2 regions of the Streptomyces sp. 5-10 genome follow, and region 1 is predicted to be linked to the other one. Evidence: riboswitches for the same ligand, from Rfam matches in the RefSeq annotation. Region 1 holds a riboswitch; the other holds the start of a gene.
The links. Region 1 has a riboswitch for cyclic di-AMP ahead of IEJ02_RS35245 (M23 family metallopeptidase). Riboswitches for the same ligand answer to the same signal wherever they lie in the genome.
Positions count from the first base shown of each region.

Region 1 (7,711 bases):
GCGCCCAAGCCCCGGCGCCGCTCCGGCGGTCCCGACGCGACCTGGTGCCGCTTCTACGAGCACGCCTTCCTGCTCGCCGGAGGGGACGAGATCGTGCTGTGGGAGCTGGAGCACAATCTGACCCGGGACGGCCGGCTGGTGTGCGAGGTGTACCTCGACGAGGTCTCGGCGGAACTCGCGGCGGACCGCCACGCCCGCGCGCTGGGCGTCGACCTCTGACGTACGCGGGACCGCGACGTACGCGGTATTGGGCGTGGACCTCTGACGTACGCGGGACCACCGACGCACGCGGGACCTGACGCGTCCGTAGCCCGCGCGTCCGTAGCCCGCCTGTCGCGGCCCTGACGCGCCCCCCATCCGCCCGGCACCCGCTTGGCCGACACCGACTCGCCTGGCGACCCGTCAGCCGGAAGCCTGGTGACGACGGTGGCGCCGTGACGCCGTGACGCCGTGACGACGGTAAGGCCGTGACGGCGGTGATGCCGTGGCGGCGGCGGGACGCGGACAGGACCAGGGAAGCGAGAGAAGCCGGTGCGGGTGCGAGGGAGCAGGGCTCGTACAGGCGCCCGTACAGGCGCCCCTACGGAGGGCCGTACGGAGCGGCGTACGGCCTGGCCCCGGCTGAGCCGCCCGCTCGCCCGCCGCCGCCCCACCACCCGCCTCCGTAGGCTCATCGACACCGGCGCCGCGGCCGGTGCCGCCGCCGACGCGTCCGCCGGGCCCACCGCCGGGCCCACCGCGGGGCCCGCTTCGGCGGAGGAGGGCGGTAAGGAGCCCCCGGGCCGCCGGATGGCCCGCTGGGTCCCCGCCGTCCTCGTCCTCGGCGGCGTCGCCTTCGACCTGGCCGCTCCGCCCGGCTACACCGCCTCGCCGTTCTTCGCCGCCGCCCCCTTGGTCGCCGCGGCGCTCTTACGGTTGCGTCAGACCATCGTCACGGCGGTCGTCGCCGTCCTCGCCACCTGTCTGCTGGCGGAGTTGCACGGGGTGCGGGACCCGACCCAGGCGGCCACCGAGATCATCACGGTGGCGACCGTGACCGCGCTGGCGGTGGTGATCAACCGCGTCGTACGCCGCAGCTACCACCGGCTCGCCTCGGCGCGCGGTGTCGCGGAGGCGGCCCAGCGCGCCGTCCTGCCCGCGCCGCCCGCCCGGCTCGCCGGGCTGGAGGTCGCCGCGCGCTACGTACCGGCGGAGAAATACGCGGCGATCGGCGGTGACCTGTACGCGGTCCAGGACACCCCGCACGGCGTACGGCTGGCCGTCGGGGACGTACGCGGCAAGGGACTGGGGGCCGTGGAGGTCGTGGCGATCCTCCTGGGCTGCTTCCGGGAGGCGGCGGAGCAGGAGACGACCCTGGAGGCGCTCGTGGGCCGCCTGGAGCGGGCGCTGCAGCGCGAGGGCGCCCGGCGGGCCGACCTGGAGGTGTTCGAGGGGTTCACGACGGCGGTGGTGGCCGAAATTCCGCGCGGCGACTCCACCCTGCGGCTGATCAACCGCGGCCATCCGGCGCCGCTGCTCCTGGAGGGGGACGGCGCGGTGCGCGCCCTGGAGCCGGAGGCACCGGCGCTGCCGGTGGGGATGGTGGAGTTGGCCGGCTGGCCGGACCGGGTGATGGAGCTGGCGTTCGCGGAGGGCGAGACGCTGCTGCTGTTCACGGACGGGGTGACGGAGGCCCGGGACCGCCATGGCGCGTTCTACGACCCGGAGGAGCGGCTGCGCGGCCGCCGCTTCGCCGGTCCGCAGGAGCTGCTGGACGCGTTGGTGGCCGATGTCGAGCGCCATACGGGTGGCGGGACGCCGGACGACATGGCGCTGCTGGCGGTCCGTCGGACCCCGGCCCGCGGCAACGGACGGGACAACGGCGGACGGGACAACGACGGGCGGAACGACGGAGGGACCGACAGAGGGACCGACAGAGGGAACGACAGAGCGAACGACAGGGCGAAACCCACACCCTCGTAGCCGACCCGGCCGCACACCGTGCGTAACCGACCGAGCCCCCTCCGCATAACAATTGACGCACGATCGATCCGTAAGCGGTTTTGCCAACTCTTGCCCCGCCCATCGAACCACCCCCATATGTCCCCTCCTGAGCGCTAAGTTCATGCCAAAGGTGCGCGGATTCCTCGGAACAGCTTGGAATCACATCGCGCTCTCTATTAACGTTCGATAACGCAGCGCGGTCGTCACAACCGTCGCAAGGGCGGCACCGTGCGCCGTCGCCGAATCCCGTACGCACAGCGGCAGCACCGCACCACCAGCAGCACCAAGGGAACCGGGGAACCAACAACCTTGGGGTGAATCGGGTCGAACCTGACCCGTAGGAGACCTTCCTGCTCCGAACCCGTCAGCTAACCCGGTAGGCGAGAGGGAAGGAAAGGAGTGCGCCTTCGTGGCGTCCAACAGGTCTGTCCTGGACGAGGCTCCGTATCGCACACGGGGAGGCGGTTTGGGGACCGCCACCGCCTACGGCCCCGGCTTCGACGCCGGCGGCGGGATGAGCTCGGGGGACGGCCGATTCGCCCCCGACGACCGTTACGGGTTCACCCCCGACGACCGATACGCATTCGCGCCCGACGACCGCTACGCGGATGAGGGCGCCTCCGAGGGCCCGGGCACCGGATTCGAGGCCGAGACCTGGGAGGAGTGGAACCCGACCGAGGAGTCCATCGCTCCCGTACGCGGCCGGCACCGCGTGGCCAAGCAGCGGGGCGGAACCATGGCGCGCAGCGGCGCCGTCCTCGGGGTCGGCGTGATCGCGGCGGTCGGTGCGGGCGGTATGGCCAGCGCCAAGGACCGTCCCGCGCTCCCCATATCCATGCCGGATCTCGGCCATGTCGCCGATGAGGTCAAGGCCAGCCTGCCCGCCGCCAAGGACCTGCCGGGCATCGGGTCCTGGGCGTCGGACGACAGCAGCGACGCGCAGACCGCCGCCGCCCCGCTCTCCCAGGCCGGTCTGACCAGCGAGGACGAGCAGCGCGGCACCACCGACGCCGGTGAGGCGCTCCGCGCCCGCATCCTCCAGCAGGCCGAGAACCAGCAGAACGCGGCGGACGAGGACAGCCGCACCGCCGCGGCACAGGCCGCCGCCAAGGAGGCCAGGTCCGCCGCGGAAAAGGCCGCCGACCAGGCCGCGGAGGCGGCCGCCAAGCGGAAGGCCAAGGCCGAGGCGGAGAAGCGGGCCGCCGAGCAGCGGGCGAAGGAGGCGGCCGAGAAGAAGGCCGCGGCCGAGCGCCAGGCCAGGCTCGCGGCCGAGTACACCCTCCCCGTCGGCTCGTACACCCTGACCGCCGGCTTCGGCCAGGCGGGCGACATGTGGTCGGCCGACCACACCGGCCAGGACTTCGCCGCACCGACCGGCACCCCGGTCAAGGCGCCGCACGGCGGCACCATCACCCAGGCGGGCTGGGCCGGTTCGTACGGCTACCGCATCGTGCTGACCCTGAGCGACGGCACCGAGCTCTGGTTCTGCCACCTGTCCTCGATGGTGGTCACCTCCGGCAAGGTGTCGACGGGCGAGGTCATCGCCCGCGTCGGCGCCACCGGCAATGTGACCGGCCCGCACCTCCACCTCGAGGTCCGGCCGGGCGGCGGCTCGCCGATCGACCCGATGCCCTGGCTGCGCCAGCACGGGCTGAACCCCTGATACGCCGGCGGCCCTGACGCTCTCTCCCCCCTTGACGCCAGGGCCGCCGGTTTACGTCCCGATGACGTCCCGACGGGGCTTTACGGCCAGACGGGGCTTTACGTCCGACGAGGCTTTACGTCCGACGAGGCTTTACGCCCCGACGCCCCCGACCTTCACGAACACACGCCGCCAGCCGGAACAACCCCGTCCAGCCAACCGTTGTGAAGATGTATGGCTGACAACACGCAGAAGATCGGTGACCTGTCCGTCTTCCCGCTCTCCCTCGGCGGGAACGTCTTCGGCTGGACCGCGAACGAGGCCGAGTCCTTCCGGGTGCTCGACGCCTACGTGGCGGCCGGCGGCAATTTCATCGACACCGCCGATGTCTACTCCGCCTGGGTGCCGGGCAACGAGGGCGGCGAGTCCGAGACCATCCTCGGCAACTGGTTCGCCTCCCGCGGCAACCGCTCCGACATCGTCCTCGCCACCAAGGTGGGCGCCGGCTCACCTGAGCCGCGCGGGCTGACCTCGTCCGCCATCAAATCGGGCGTCGAGGAGTCCCTCCAGCGGCTGCGCACCGACTACATCGACCTCTACTACACCCACTACGACGACCCGTCGGTGCCGGTGGAGGAGATCATCACCACCCTGGACGAGCTGGTCAGGGAGGGCAAGGTCCGCGAGATCGCCGCGTCCAACATCGGCGCGGACCGCCTGGAGGCCCAGCTGGCCTTCTCCACCCGGGAGAACCTGGCCCGCTACGTCGCCCTCCAGCCGCACTACAACCTGGTCTCGCGCGACACCTTCGAGGGCGAGCTCTCCGAGGTCGCCGCCCGCCACGACCTGGCGACGATCCCGTACTACTCCCTGGCGTCCGGCTTCCTCACCGGCAAGTACCGCCCGGGCATGGCCGTCGACAGCCCCCGCTCCACGGGCGCGGCCAAGTACCTGGAGACCGAGCGCGGCCAGAAGGTCCTCGCCGCCCTGGACGACGTCGCCGCCAACCACCGCACCGAGCCCGCCACGGTCGCCCTGGCCTGGCTCCTCGCCCAGCCCACGGTCGCGGCCACCCTGGCCAGCGCCAGCTCCGTCGACCAGCTCCCCGCCCTCCTGGCCTCGGTCGACCTCAAGCTGACCCAGCCGGAACTGGACCTGCTGACGTCGGCATCGGACTGACCGGAAAGCGGGGCGGGCCGGGCGCGGCCCGCCCGGTGGACGATAGAACGGCGGGGCGGGCAACAACCCCCGCCCGAGCCACCCGCACGTACGCGAACCGCTACGTACGACCCAGGACCCTTGCCGCCGATCGGCGAGGGTCACCGCCGATCGGCAAGGGCCCAGGACGCGAGGGCGACGCCACCCGCGACGGCGAAGACGGACGGCCAGGCCCCGATCTTCTTCGCCAGCGGATGCGACCCGGCGAACGCGGCGACGTATGCCGCACTGAGCGCGGCGGCGGTCCCGTTCCCCGCCTTCTCCCGCCACCCCCGAGCGGCCACCGCCCCGGCAGCCGCGAGGGCAACCCCACCCAAGGGCCGCCTCTTGGTCCACCGAGCCACCGAATACCCCCCGACCAACCCACCCGCAGCCACAACCCCCGCCGGCACTCCAGCCATCCCCATACCTCCCACTCCAAGGATCTCCTGGCCCCGACCCTACGCAGCTGACACGGGGAACCGTCGCCGGCTCGTCAGTCTTCCTCCACGAGCCCCGCATTCAAGGCCCGCGTCCAGAGACGGTCGTGCCATTCGTTGGCGTCCGGCTCCGGCTTGACGGTGAGGACGGGGTTCGGGCCCGTCTCGATGAGGTGCAGCAGCGTCCAGGCGACGCCATGGCAATCGTCCGGACCGAAGCAGTCGGCCAGAGCCCTGGCCTCCTGGGCCGTGACCGGTCTGGAGATCGCATCCAGCTGCTCGACGCGCCTGTCGATCTCTTCCCCGCTCGCCCCCACATCGGGAAGCGGCCCATCGGCAACGAATGCCCGCACCTCGGCTCTCATCCCCGAATGATCGTCCGCAGCCCCTGCCCCGGGCAAGTGGCCTTGGTAGGGCGGTCAGATCGACGTACGCAGCAGCCGGTCAGATCTTCGCGAAAACGGACCTCAACCCAACCGCCCATCCCGCACGGCCGCCACGAAGTCCGCCCACGCGCGATGCGAGACCCCGATCACGGGCCCGCCCGGATCCTTGGAGTCCCGCACGGCGGTCGAGCCCGGCCAGAAAGCAGCTTCGACACATTCGGTGTTGCCGGCACCGCTGTAGGAGGACTTGAACCAGCCACCGTCTCTGTCGGATATGCAGGGCTCGCGCATCAGATCTCCTCACGGACGCGTTCGATGAGGGCGGAGGACGAGGCCATGTCCAGCGCCTGAGCGCGAAGGTAGTCGAACGCGACCCGGTAACGCTCCAGTTCCTCATCCTTCTCCATGAAGAGCGAGCCGACGTGGATGTCGACGTAGACGACGTCCAGCGAGGGCTCGGCACCCCCGAGGATCACGAAGCTCCCCATGGCCGCTGAGTGCGCGCCCTTGGCGAACGGCAGGACCTGGAGCGTGATGTCAGGCGACTCGTTGGCGCGCAACAAGTGACTCAGCTGCTCTCGCATCACCTCACGCGAACCGACCACCCGCCGAATCACCGACTCATCGAGGATGGCCCACAGATGCGGTGGCTTCGGACGGCTCAGGATCTCCTGCCGCTTCATCCGAAGGTCGACCAGCCGCGCGATCTCCTCTGCGGACAGCCTCATCTCCGATGCGTGCTGCACCGCTTCTGTATAGCCGCGAGTCTGCAGAAGCCCCGGCACATACAGACAGGCGAAGTGATCCTCTCGGACTGCCTCGTCCTCCAACGTGAAGAGGAGATTCATGCTCTCCGGCAGAGAATCCGCGAAGGAGGTCCACCACCCCTGGCGCTTCGCGTCCTTGGCGAGGCCGACCACGGCCTTCCGTTCTGCCTCACTCGCTCCGTACTCACGGCACAGCGCGTCCACGATCGGCCACTTCACAGGCCCTTCCTGCGTCTCGTACCGGCTGACCGTCGCTTTCGAAATCCCGACGAGCCGGCCTGCCTCCTCCAGTGTCATCCCCTTACGGGCCCGGAGCTTGCGCATCATGACGCCGAGTTGGCGTCGACGGGTAGTGGCCCGCGCTGGCATGACGGCTACCTCTTCCTCTGGGGCTGGCAGTGAAGGACGAGGCCAGCGGTAACAAGGCTATGACCGGGCGAAGTTGGCGAACCGCCGGATTCACCCTTTCGAGAGCGCTGTGAAAAGTTACATGGCGAGACTTCTCAATGCCATACTCGCGACAGTGAGGCTACGCAGCGCAGCCGTACGGACACGGCTGGGTGCAGCGCTGACGTGGCGCCCAAGGGAGTGTGGCCATGTACCGCTACGCAGTCACCGAACCCCGACCACGCCGATGTGTTCTCCCCTTCACGGCCGAAGCCCCTCAAGTGGCCGACCTGCGCCGAGCAGTGAGTGCAGAACTGGCCGCCTGGGGTATGCCGACCCTTGTCGACGAAGCACAACTGATCGTCACCGAGCTGGCGTCGAACGTGATCAAACACGTCGGTCAGGGCACAGCGGCCACCCTCGTCCTCGACGCGGACGCTGATCAGCTCCGCATGGAACTGCACGACAACAGCCACAAGGAACCCCAGAACCTCCACCCGGCATCCGAGGAGGAGTCCGGCCGGGGCCTGCAACTCGTCGCCGGCTTCTCAGCGGCATGGGGCACGACCCGCACGGCGGTCGGCAAAGCGGTCTGGTGTGAGCTTCCCCTGGCCCCGGACGAATCTCGCCGCCGCATCCAGCGCGCAACGACCGTCATGGAGGCATACGGCCACACGATCGGCGACTCGGCAGCACGGCTCACCCACCGTCCCGTCCTGGAAGAGTCAGCGACCAGCCTGGTCCTGGACTTGCTGCACTGGCTCAGCGCACATCGCCTCGACCCGGACGACATTCTCGATCGAGCCCAGACCCGCTTCGAGGCTGGAGAGACACCAGCAGTATGAGGCCGAACAGCAAGGAGCGTGCTGAGCTTCGTCAGCACGAGCGCAGGGCCGACAGAGAGCCCCG
Region 1 covers NZ_JACVYG010000043.1:59,054-66,764, forward strand. Annotated here, with positions in the region: gene IEJ02_RS35235 (DUF6227 family protein) at 1-219, shown strand, start outside; gene IEJ02_RS35240 (PP2C family protein-serine/threonine phosphatase) at 532-1,962, shown strand; cyclic di-AMP (ydaO/yuaA leader) riboswitch at 2,246-2,381, shown strand; gene IEJ02_RS35245 (M23 family metallopeptidase) at 2,393-3,646, shown strand; gene IEJ02_RS35250 (aldo/keto reductase) at 3,860-4,804, shown strand; gene IEJ02_RS35255 (hypothetical protein) at 4,945-5,244, opposite strand; gene IEJ02_RS35260 (hypothetical protein) at 5,319-5,627, opposite strand; gene IEJ02_RS35265 (DUF397 domain-containing protein) at 5,730-5,939, opposite strand; gene IEJ02_RS35270 (helix-turn-helix domain-containing protein) at 5,939-6,784, opposite strand; gene IEJ02_RS35275 (ATP-binding protein) at 7,012-7,647, shown strand.

Region 2 (7,711 bases), on a different contig from region 1:
CCTCGGCGTCGGACGGCTCCAGGGACCCCTCGGCGGACCCCTCCGCCGACCCCGCGCCCTCCGGCCGCCACCGCGGCGACCCGGACGCCGGGGAGCGGGCCGACGACGGCGACGCGGGGAGCGCACGGCCCTCCGGGCGCCATGCCTCGCGCGGCGCGTCGGACCGCGACGAGAGCGCCACGGGCGACGCTTACACTGTTCGCCGCGGTGACAGCCTGTCAGGGATCGCCGAGCACCAGAATGTGGCCCGGGGTTGGAAAGAGCTCTACGAATCCAACGAGGACCTCATCGGAACCGACCCCGATCTGATCATCCCTGGTCAGCGACTTGACCTCACCATCAGGGAGCAGTGATTCGGGGGGAATTGCCCGATCTGGGCCCGGTGAGACATACATCTCGTCACATTTTACGGGCCGCACCTCGTGTCCGATCCCTCCTCACCCGGCCCCACCTGCGCGGATGTGGGCCGGGTGAGATCAATTACAGCCCCATTCACTGCCCTTGGGGTGTTTGAACCTTCTTGGAAGGTGTGTTTAACGTCTTTCCGCTCGCCACCGCGGGCACCGTCGATCGTCACGCCGAATCCTGCCGGCGGTCGGGGGGAACCGACGCGTCAGCGCCGAAGGCAGGAGCGGGGGACCCAAGGTAGGTGCCGAATGGCCTGTGGAAACGGGCTCGTCGGCTAGGGGTGAAGCCGGGAGCGACCATCGTGACCGGCCGGGCAACTCACGTCCGAACCCGACAGCTCACCTCGTAGGCGTCGGTGAGGAAACGAACCAAAATGCTCAAGTCCAACGGGAAGCACCGCCGCCCCTCCAAGGCCACCCGTATCGCCGCGCTCACCGGTCTCGCCGGTGCCGCCGTGGCGGCACCGCTCATCGGGGCGACCTCCGCCTCCGCGGCCACCACCTCGCAGTGGGACCAGGTCGCGCAGTGCGAGTCCGGTGGCAACTGGTCGATCAACACCGGCAACGGTTACTACGGCGGCCTGCAGTTCTCGAGCTCCACCTGGGCCGCCTACGGCGGCACGGCCTACGCCTCCACCGCGGACAAGGCCAGCAAGGCCCAGCAGATCCAGATCGCCGAGAAGGTCCTGGGCAGCCAGGGCAAGGGCGCCTGGCCGGTCTGCGGCAAGGGTCTGACCTCCGGCGGCAGCCCGTCCGCCCCGTCCGCGCCCTCCGGCTCGCAGAGCCAGTCCTCGGCGACCACCAAGTCGGCCCCGGCCGCCCAGCCGGCCCAGCCGAAGGCGCAGCCCAAGGCACAGCCGCACACCGCGCCCGAGCACGCCGCGCGGCAGCAGACCCGTGGCCCGATCAAGAAGGGTGACGGCGAGTACAAGGTCAAGTCCGGCGACACCCTCGGCAAGATCGCCAAGGCCCACGACGTCAAGGGCGGCTGGAAGAAGCTCTTCGAGCTGAACAAGGACATCGTGGAGCAGGCCGACCTGATCTTCCCGGGCCAGCAGCTGCACCTCCGCTGAGCCACGGCCACGGCCTCGGTCATGGCCACGGCCTCGGCCTCGGTCATGGCCACGGCCTCGGCCTCGGTCATGGCCACGGACACGGCCCAGGCCTGAGGACTCCCCCCAGGGACCTCTCCTGAGGCCGGCCCCGAGAACGAGCCCCGGCCGGGCGTGCCGCCCACTATGGCGCGCCCTGCCGGGGCTTTCCCAATGCACAAGAAATCTGGATTTTTGATCCAGAATCTGGCTTTTTGTGTCACGCCCCTGTCTCGTGGGGCGGGCGAACGCGGGGCGCAGCCCTCCCGGCCCGTTAGGCTCGTGCTGCTACCGCAGACCCATACGAAGGAGAACCTCGTGCCGTCCATCGACGTCGTCGTAGCTCGCGAGATCCTCGACTCGCGAGGCAACCCCACGGTCGAGGTCGAGGTTGGCCTCGACGACGGCAGCACCGGCCGTGCCGCCGTGCCGTCCGGCGCCTCCACCGGCGCCTTCGAGGCCCTCGAGCTCCGTGACGGCGACAAGAACCGCTACAACGGCAAGGGCGTGGAGAAGGCCGTCCTCGCCGTGATCGAGCAGATCGGCCCCGAGCTGGTCGGCTATGACGCCACCGAGCAGCGGCTGATCGACCAGGCGATGTTCGACCTGGACGCCACCCCGGACAAGTCCTCGCTCGGTGCCAACGCGATCCTCGGCGTCTCCCTCGCCGTCGCGCACGCCGCCTCCGAGGCGTCCGACCTCCCCCTCTTCCGTTACCTCGGCGGCCCGAACGCCCATCTGCTGCCGGTGCCGATGATGAACATCCTCAACGGCGGGTCGCACGCCGACTCCAATGTGGACATCCAGGAGTTCATGATCGCGCCCGTGGGCGCGGAGTCCTTCTCCGAGGCCCTGCGCTGGGGCGCCGAGGTCTACCACACCCTGAAGTCCGTGCTGAAGGAGCGCGGCCTGTCCACCGGCCTGGGCGACGAGGGCGGTTTCGCGCCGAACCTCGGCTCCAACCGCGAGGCCCTCGACCTGATCGTCGAGGCGATCAAGAAGGCCGGCTACCAGCCGGGCCAGGACATCGCGCTCGCGCTGGACGTCGCCGCCTCCGAGTTCTACAAGGACGGCACCTACCAGTTCGAGGGCCAGTCCCGCTCCGCCGCCGAGATGACCTCGTACTACGCCGAGCTGGTCGCCGCGTACCCGCTGGTCTCCATCGAGGACCCGCTGAACGAGGAGGACTGGGACGGCTGGAAGACCATCACCGAGCAGCTCGGCGACAAGGTCCAGCTGGTCGGCGACGACCTCTTCGTCACCAACCCCGAGCGGCTGTCCCGCGGCATCGACAGCGACACCGCGAACGCCCTGCTGGTCAAGGTCAACCAGATCGGCTCGCTGACCGAGACCCTCGACGCGGTCGAGCTGGCCCAGCGCAACGGCTACAAGTGCATGATGTCCCACCGCTCCGGTGAGACCGAGGACGTCACCATCGCCGACCTGGCCGTCGCCACCAACTGCGGCCAGATCAAGACCGGCGCCCCGGCCCGCTCCGAGCGGGTGGCCAAGTACAACCAGCTGCTGCGCATCGAGGAGATCCTCGACGACGCCGCGGTGTACGCGGGCCGTTCCGCCTTCCCGCGCTTCAAGGGCTGAGCGGACACGTCTGACGCCCGTCCCCGGCCGCGGTCCCGTACCGTGGCCGGGGACGGCGTCGCTCGACGGCGTTACCCAAGCGAAGTCATCACCGGGGAGGCGACGTGCCGGCGGATCGGGAACGGTTCTCCACCGCGACCAGGCTCAAGGCGCTCGGCGAGCACGCCGCCGCCCGGGTCTACCGCGTGCGCACCAAGCGCCGCCGCGGCCGGCTGACCGGCCGGGCCGCCCTGCTCGCGCTGGTCGTCTGCTCCCTCGTCGTGGCGCTCGCCTATCCGATGCGGCAGTACATCTCCCAGCGCTCCGACATCGCCAAGCAGCGGCAAGAGGCCCAGCGGGCCCGCGAGGACGTGAAGAAGCTGCGGGAGCGGAAGGCCCGGCTGCGCGACCCCGCCTACACCGAGCAGCAGGCCCGGGAGCGGCTGCACTTCCTGATGCCGGGGGAGACCGGCTACAGCGTGGTGGACGGCACCGGCCTCACCGAGCACTCCACCGACCAGGGCGCGGCCGGCCGCCCCTGGTACACCAACCTCTGGGACGCCGTGGACACGGCGGACGCGGCGGGGGCGGGCGGCACGCGCCGCTGAGGCGCCGCGCTCCGGCCGCCGGCCGCACCCGGCGTTCGAACCGAAACGAAGAAGAAGAGCTTTCCCACTCATGGACACGCCCCCGCCCCAGACGGAGCCCACCGCGCCCACCGACGCGGACATCCACGCCGTACGGGAGCAGCTGAACCGCGTGCCCCGGGGCCTGCGCGCGGTTCAGCACCGCTGCCCCTGCGGCAATCCGGACGTCGTGGAGACCGCGCCGCGGCTCGAGGACGGTACGCCCTTCCCCACCCTCTATTACCTGACCTGCCCGCGCGCCGCGTCCGCGATCGGCACGCTGGAGGCCGAGGGCGTGATGAAGGAGATGACGGCCCGGCTGGGCACCGACCCCGAACTGGCCGCCGCCTACCGCGCCGCCCACGAGGACTACATCGCGCGCCGCGACGCCATCGAGGTGCTCCGGGGCTTCCCCAGCGCGGGCGGGATGCCGGACCGGGTGAAGTGCCTGCACGTGCTGGTGGCCCACTCCCTCGCGGCCGGCCCCGGGGTCAATCCGCTCGGGGACGAGGCGATCGCGATGCTGCCGGAGTGGTGGCGCAAGGGCCCGTGTGTGAGCCCCTGCGGGACCGATGACCCGAGCCGGGACCGGGCCGAGGAGCCGAGCCGGGATCGGACCGATGACCCGAGCCGTGAGGAGAGCGCATGACCCGCGTCGCCGCCGTGGACTGCGGCACCAACTCGATCCGGCTCCTGGTGGCGGACGCCGATCCGGCCACCGGGGAGCTGATCGAGCTCGACCGCCGGATGAAGATCGTCCGGCTGGGCCAGGGTGTGGACCGCACGGGTCGGCTCGCCCCCGAGGCCCTGGAGCGCACCTTCGCCGCCTGCCGCGAGTACGCGGAGGTCGTGGCGGAGCTGGGCACCGAGCGCGTCCGCTTCGTGGCCACCTCCGCATCCCGGGACGCCGAGAACCGCGAGGAGTTCGTGCGCGGGGTCGTGGAGATCCTGGGCGTGGAGCCCGAGGTGATCACCGGGGACCAGGAGGCGGAGTTCTCCTTCACCGGGGCCACCAAGGAGCTCAGCGGCCGGACCCATGTGCCCGGGCCGTATCTGGTGGTGGACATCGGCGGCGGTTCGACGGAGTTCGTCGAGGGCGGCGAGGAGGTGCGGGCGGCCCGCAGCGTGGACATCGGCTGCGTCCGGCTGACCGAGCGCCATCTGGTGGTGGACGGCAGGATCAGCGATCCCCCGACGGAGGATCAGATCGCCGCCATACGGGCCGATGTGGAGCAGGCGCTGGACCTCGCCGAGCGCACCGTGCCGCTCGCCCGCGCCTGCCGTCCCGCGGACGGCCACGCGCTGGTCGGGCTGGCCGGTTCGGTCACCACCGTGGCCGGGATCGCGCTGGGCCTGAAGGAGTACGACTCCTCCGCGATCCACCACTCCCGGATCAGTCTCGGCCAGGTCCGCGAGATCACGGGCAAGCTGCTCCGCTCCAGCCATGCCGAGCGGGCGGAGATCCCGGTGATGCATCCGGGGCGGGTCGATGTGATCGGCGCGGGGGCGCTCATCCTGCTTTCGATCATGGAAAGGACCGGCGCCGAGGAGGTCGTGGTGAGTGAACACGACATCCTCGACGGGATCGCCTGGAGCATCGCCTGAGCGGGCGGGATAACGTATGAGCGGCCGCGGAACCCCCTTCGGGGGCGCTCCGCGAGCCGCCTCCGAGAAAGTTCGTGAAACTCTTCACATGAAAAAGGCCCCTGGTGACCGCCCGATGCGGCGCTCTGGGGCGGTTTCGGCGGCCGGGCCCCGTAACTGACCGGATCGTGAGGTGTCGGGGCGGCGTTCGGCGCCTCCGCGCCCACCGTCTGGTCTACTCCCGCGTTCAGTCACAAGCCCTGTTCAGAGGGGTGGGAACGTGTCGATCCGGTCAGTGGTTCCCCTCCGCCCGTATGGCGTCCATCACGGGGGCGGCGGAGTGTAGCAGATACCCTCACCATGCTTGTGAAGGGGCTCACGAGGTGCCCCCCCAAGGGTGCTGGATACTCGAATCATGAGCACCACGGAGCGTCCCAGGATCCTCGTTGTAGGCGGTGGGTACGTTGGCTTGTACGCGGCGCGCCGCATTCTGAAGAAGATGCGGTACGGCGAGGCGACCGTCACGGTCGTCGACCCTCGCTCGTACATGACGTACCAGCCCTTCCTCCCCGAAGCTGCGGCCGGCAGCATCTCCCCGCGCCACGTCGTGGTTCCGCTGCGGCGCGTGCTCCCCAAGGCGGAGGTCCTCACCGGCCGCGTGTCGACCATCGACCAGGACCGCAAGGTCGCCGTCATCCAGCCGCTCGTCGGCGAGACGTACGAGCTTCCCTTCGACTACCTGGTCGTCGCCCTCGGCGCGGTCTCCCGCACCTTCCCGATCCCCGGTCTCGCCGAGAACGGTATCGGTATGAAGGGCATAGAGGAGGCCATCGGCCTGCGCAACCACGTCCTCGAGCAGCTCGACAAGGCCGACTCCACCACGGACGAGGAGATCCGCCGCAAGGCGCTCACCTTCGTCTTCGTCGGCGGTGGCTTCGCCGGCGCGGAGACCATCGGCGAGGTCGAGGACATGGCCCGCGACGCGGCCAAGTACTACCCGAACGTGAAGCGCGAGGACATGCGCTTCATCCTCGTCGACGCCGCCGACAAGATCCTCCCCGAGGTGGGCCCGAAGCTGGGCAAGTGGGGTCTGGAGCACCTGCAGAAGCGCGGTGTCGAGGTCTACCTCGAGACCTCGATGAACTCCTGCGTCGACGGCCATGTCGTCCTCAAGAACGGCCTCGAGGTCGACTCCAGCACCATCGTGTGGACCGCGGGCGTCAAGCCCAACCCGGCGCTGGCCCGGTTCGGCCTCCCGCTCGGCCCGCGCGGCCATGTGGACACCGCCCCGACCCTCCAGGTCCAGGGCAGCGACTACATCTGGGCCGCCGGTGACAACGCCCAGGTCCCGGACCTCGCCACCGGCGAGGGCGCCTGGTGCCCGCCGAACGCCCAGCACGCGCTGCGCCAGGCCAAGGTCCTCGGTGACAACGTGGTCTCCGGCATGCGGGGCTTCCCGCAGAAGGACTACAAGCACGCCAACAAGGGCGCCGTCGCGGGTCTGGGCCTCCACAAGGGCGTCGCGATGATCGTCTTCGGCAAGATGAAGATCAAGCTGAAGGGCCGCCTGGCCTGGTACATGCACCGTGGCTACCACGGCATGGCCATGCCGACCTTCAACCGCAAGATCCGGGTGCTCGCCGACTGGACGCTGGGGATGTTCCTCAAGCGCGAGGTCGTCTCGCTCGGCGCCATCGAGAACCCCCGCGAGGAGTTCTACGAGGCCGCCTCCCCGGTCAGCGCCGCCACCGCGGCCAAGCCGGCGGCCCCGGCCGAGAAGGCCAAGGCGTCCTGACCCCAAGGGCCTGACCCTGCGGGTCCGACCCGCACGACCGACGCCGAGGGCGTCCGCCATCCGTGGGGCGGACGCCCTTACGTCTGCCCTCGGATGCCCCTCCGATGGCCCGCTTTTGAAGCTGTTTTGCCGATTCCAGACGTGTCGGTGGGACTGTACGGCGGGTTCCATGGTGTTTACGTGGTGAGTGAATCTTCCTGACTCGCCATCACGGAGGTGCGATATGGCCGACGCCGCTGGGCGGATCGCCACCCTGGCCGAGGAGGTGCTGGGAACCCCCCTCCCGATCCGCGTCCGCGCCTGGGACCACAGCGAGACCGGTCCGCCCGGCGCCCCCACCCTGGTCATCCGGCGCCGCCGGGCGCTGCGCAGGATCCTGTGGCGGCCGGGCGAGCTGGGCCTGGCCCGCGCCTGGGTCGCCGGGGACCTCGATGTCGAGGGCGATCTGTACGACGCCCTGGACCGGCTGTCCGGGCTGCTGTGGGAGCGCGGCCCCGCCACCGCGCCGCGGTCCCGGCTGATCACCGGCCTCCAGGCGCTGCGCACCCCCGCGCTGCGCACCGCCGCCCGGGAGATGATCGCGCTCGCCGGGCCGGGGCTGCCGCCGCCCCCGCCGCGCGAGGAGGCCCG
Region 2 covers NZ_JACVYG010000070.1:10,248-17,958, reverse strand. Annotated here, with positions in the region: gene IEJ02_RS42810 (transglycosylase family protein) at 1-353, shown strand, start outside; cyclic di-AMP (ydaO/yuaA leader) riboswitch at 608-775, shown strand; gene IEJ02_RS42805 (LysM peptidoglycan-binding domain-containing protein) at 782-1,480, shown strand; gene eno (phosphopyruvate hydratase) at 1,817-3,097, shown strand; gene IEJ02_RS42795 (FtsB family cell division protein) at 3,202-3,684, shown strand; gene IEJ02_RS42790 (DUF501 domain-containing protein) at 3,755-4,351, shown strand; gene IEJ02_RS42785 (Ppx/GppA phosphatase family protein) at 4,348-5,307, shown strand; gene IEJ02_RS42780 (NAD(P)/FAD-dependent oxidoreductase) at 5,702-7,081, shown strand; gene IEJ02_RS42775 (SAM-dependent methyltransferase) at 7,305-7,711, shown strand, end outside.
Region 2: linked by a shared signal. The riboswitch ahead of IEJ02_RS42805 (LysM peptidoglycan-binding domain-containing protein) and the one ahead of IEJ02_RS35245 (M23 family metallopeptidase) in region 1 are both predicted to bind cyclic di-AMP.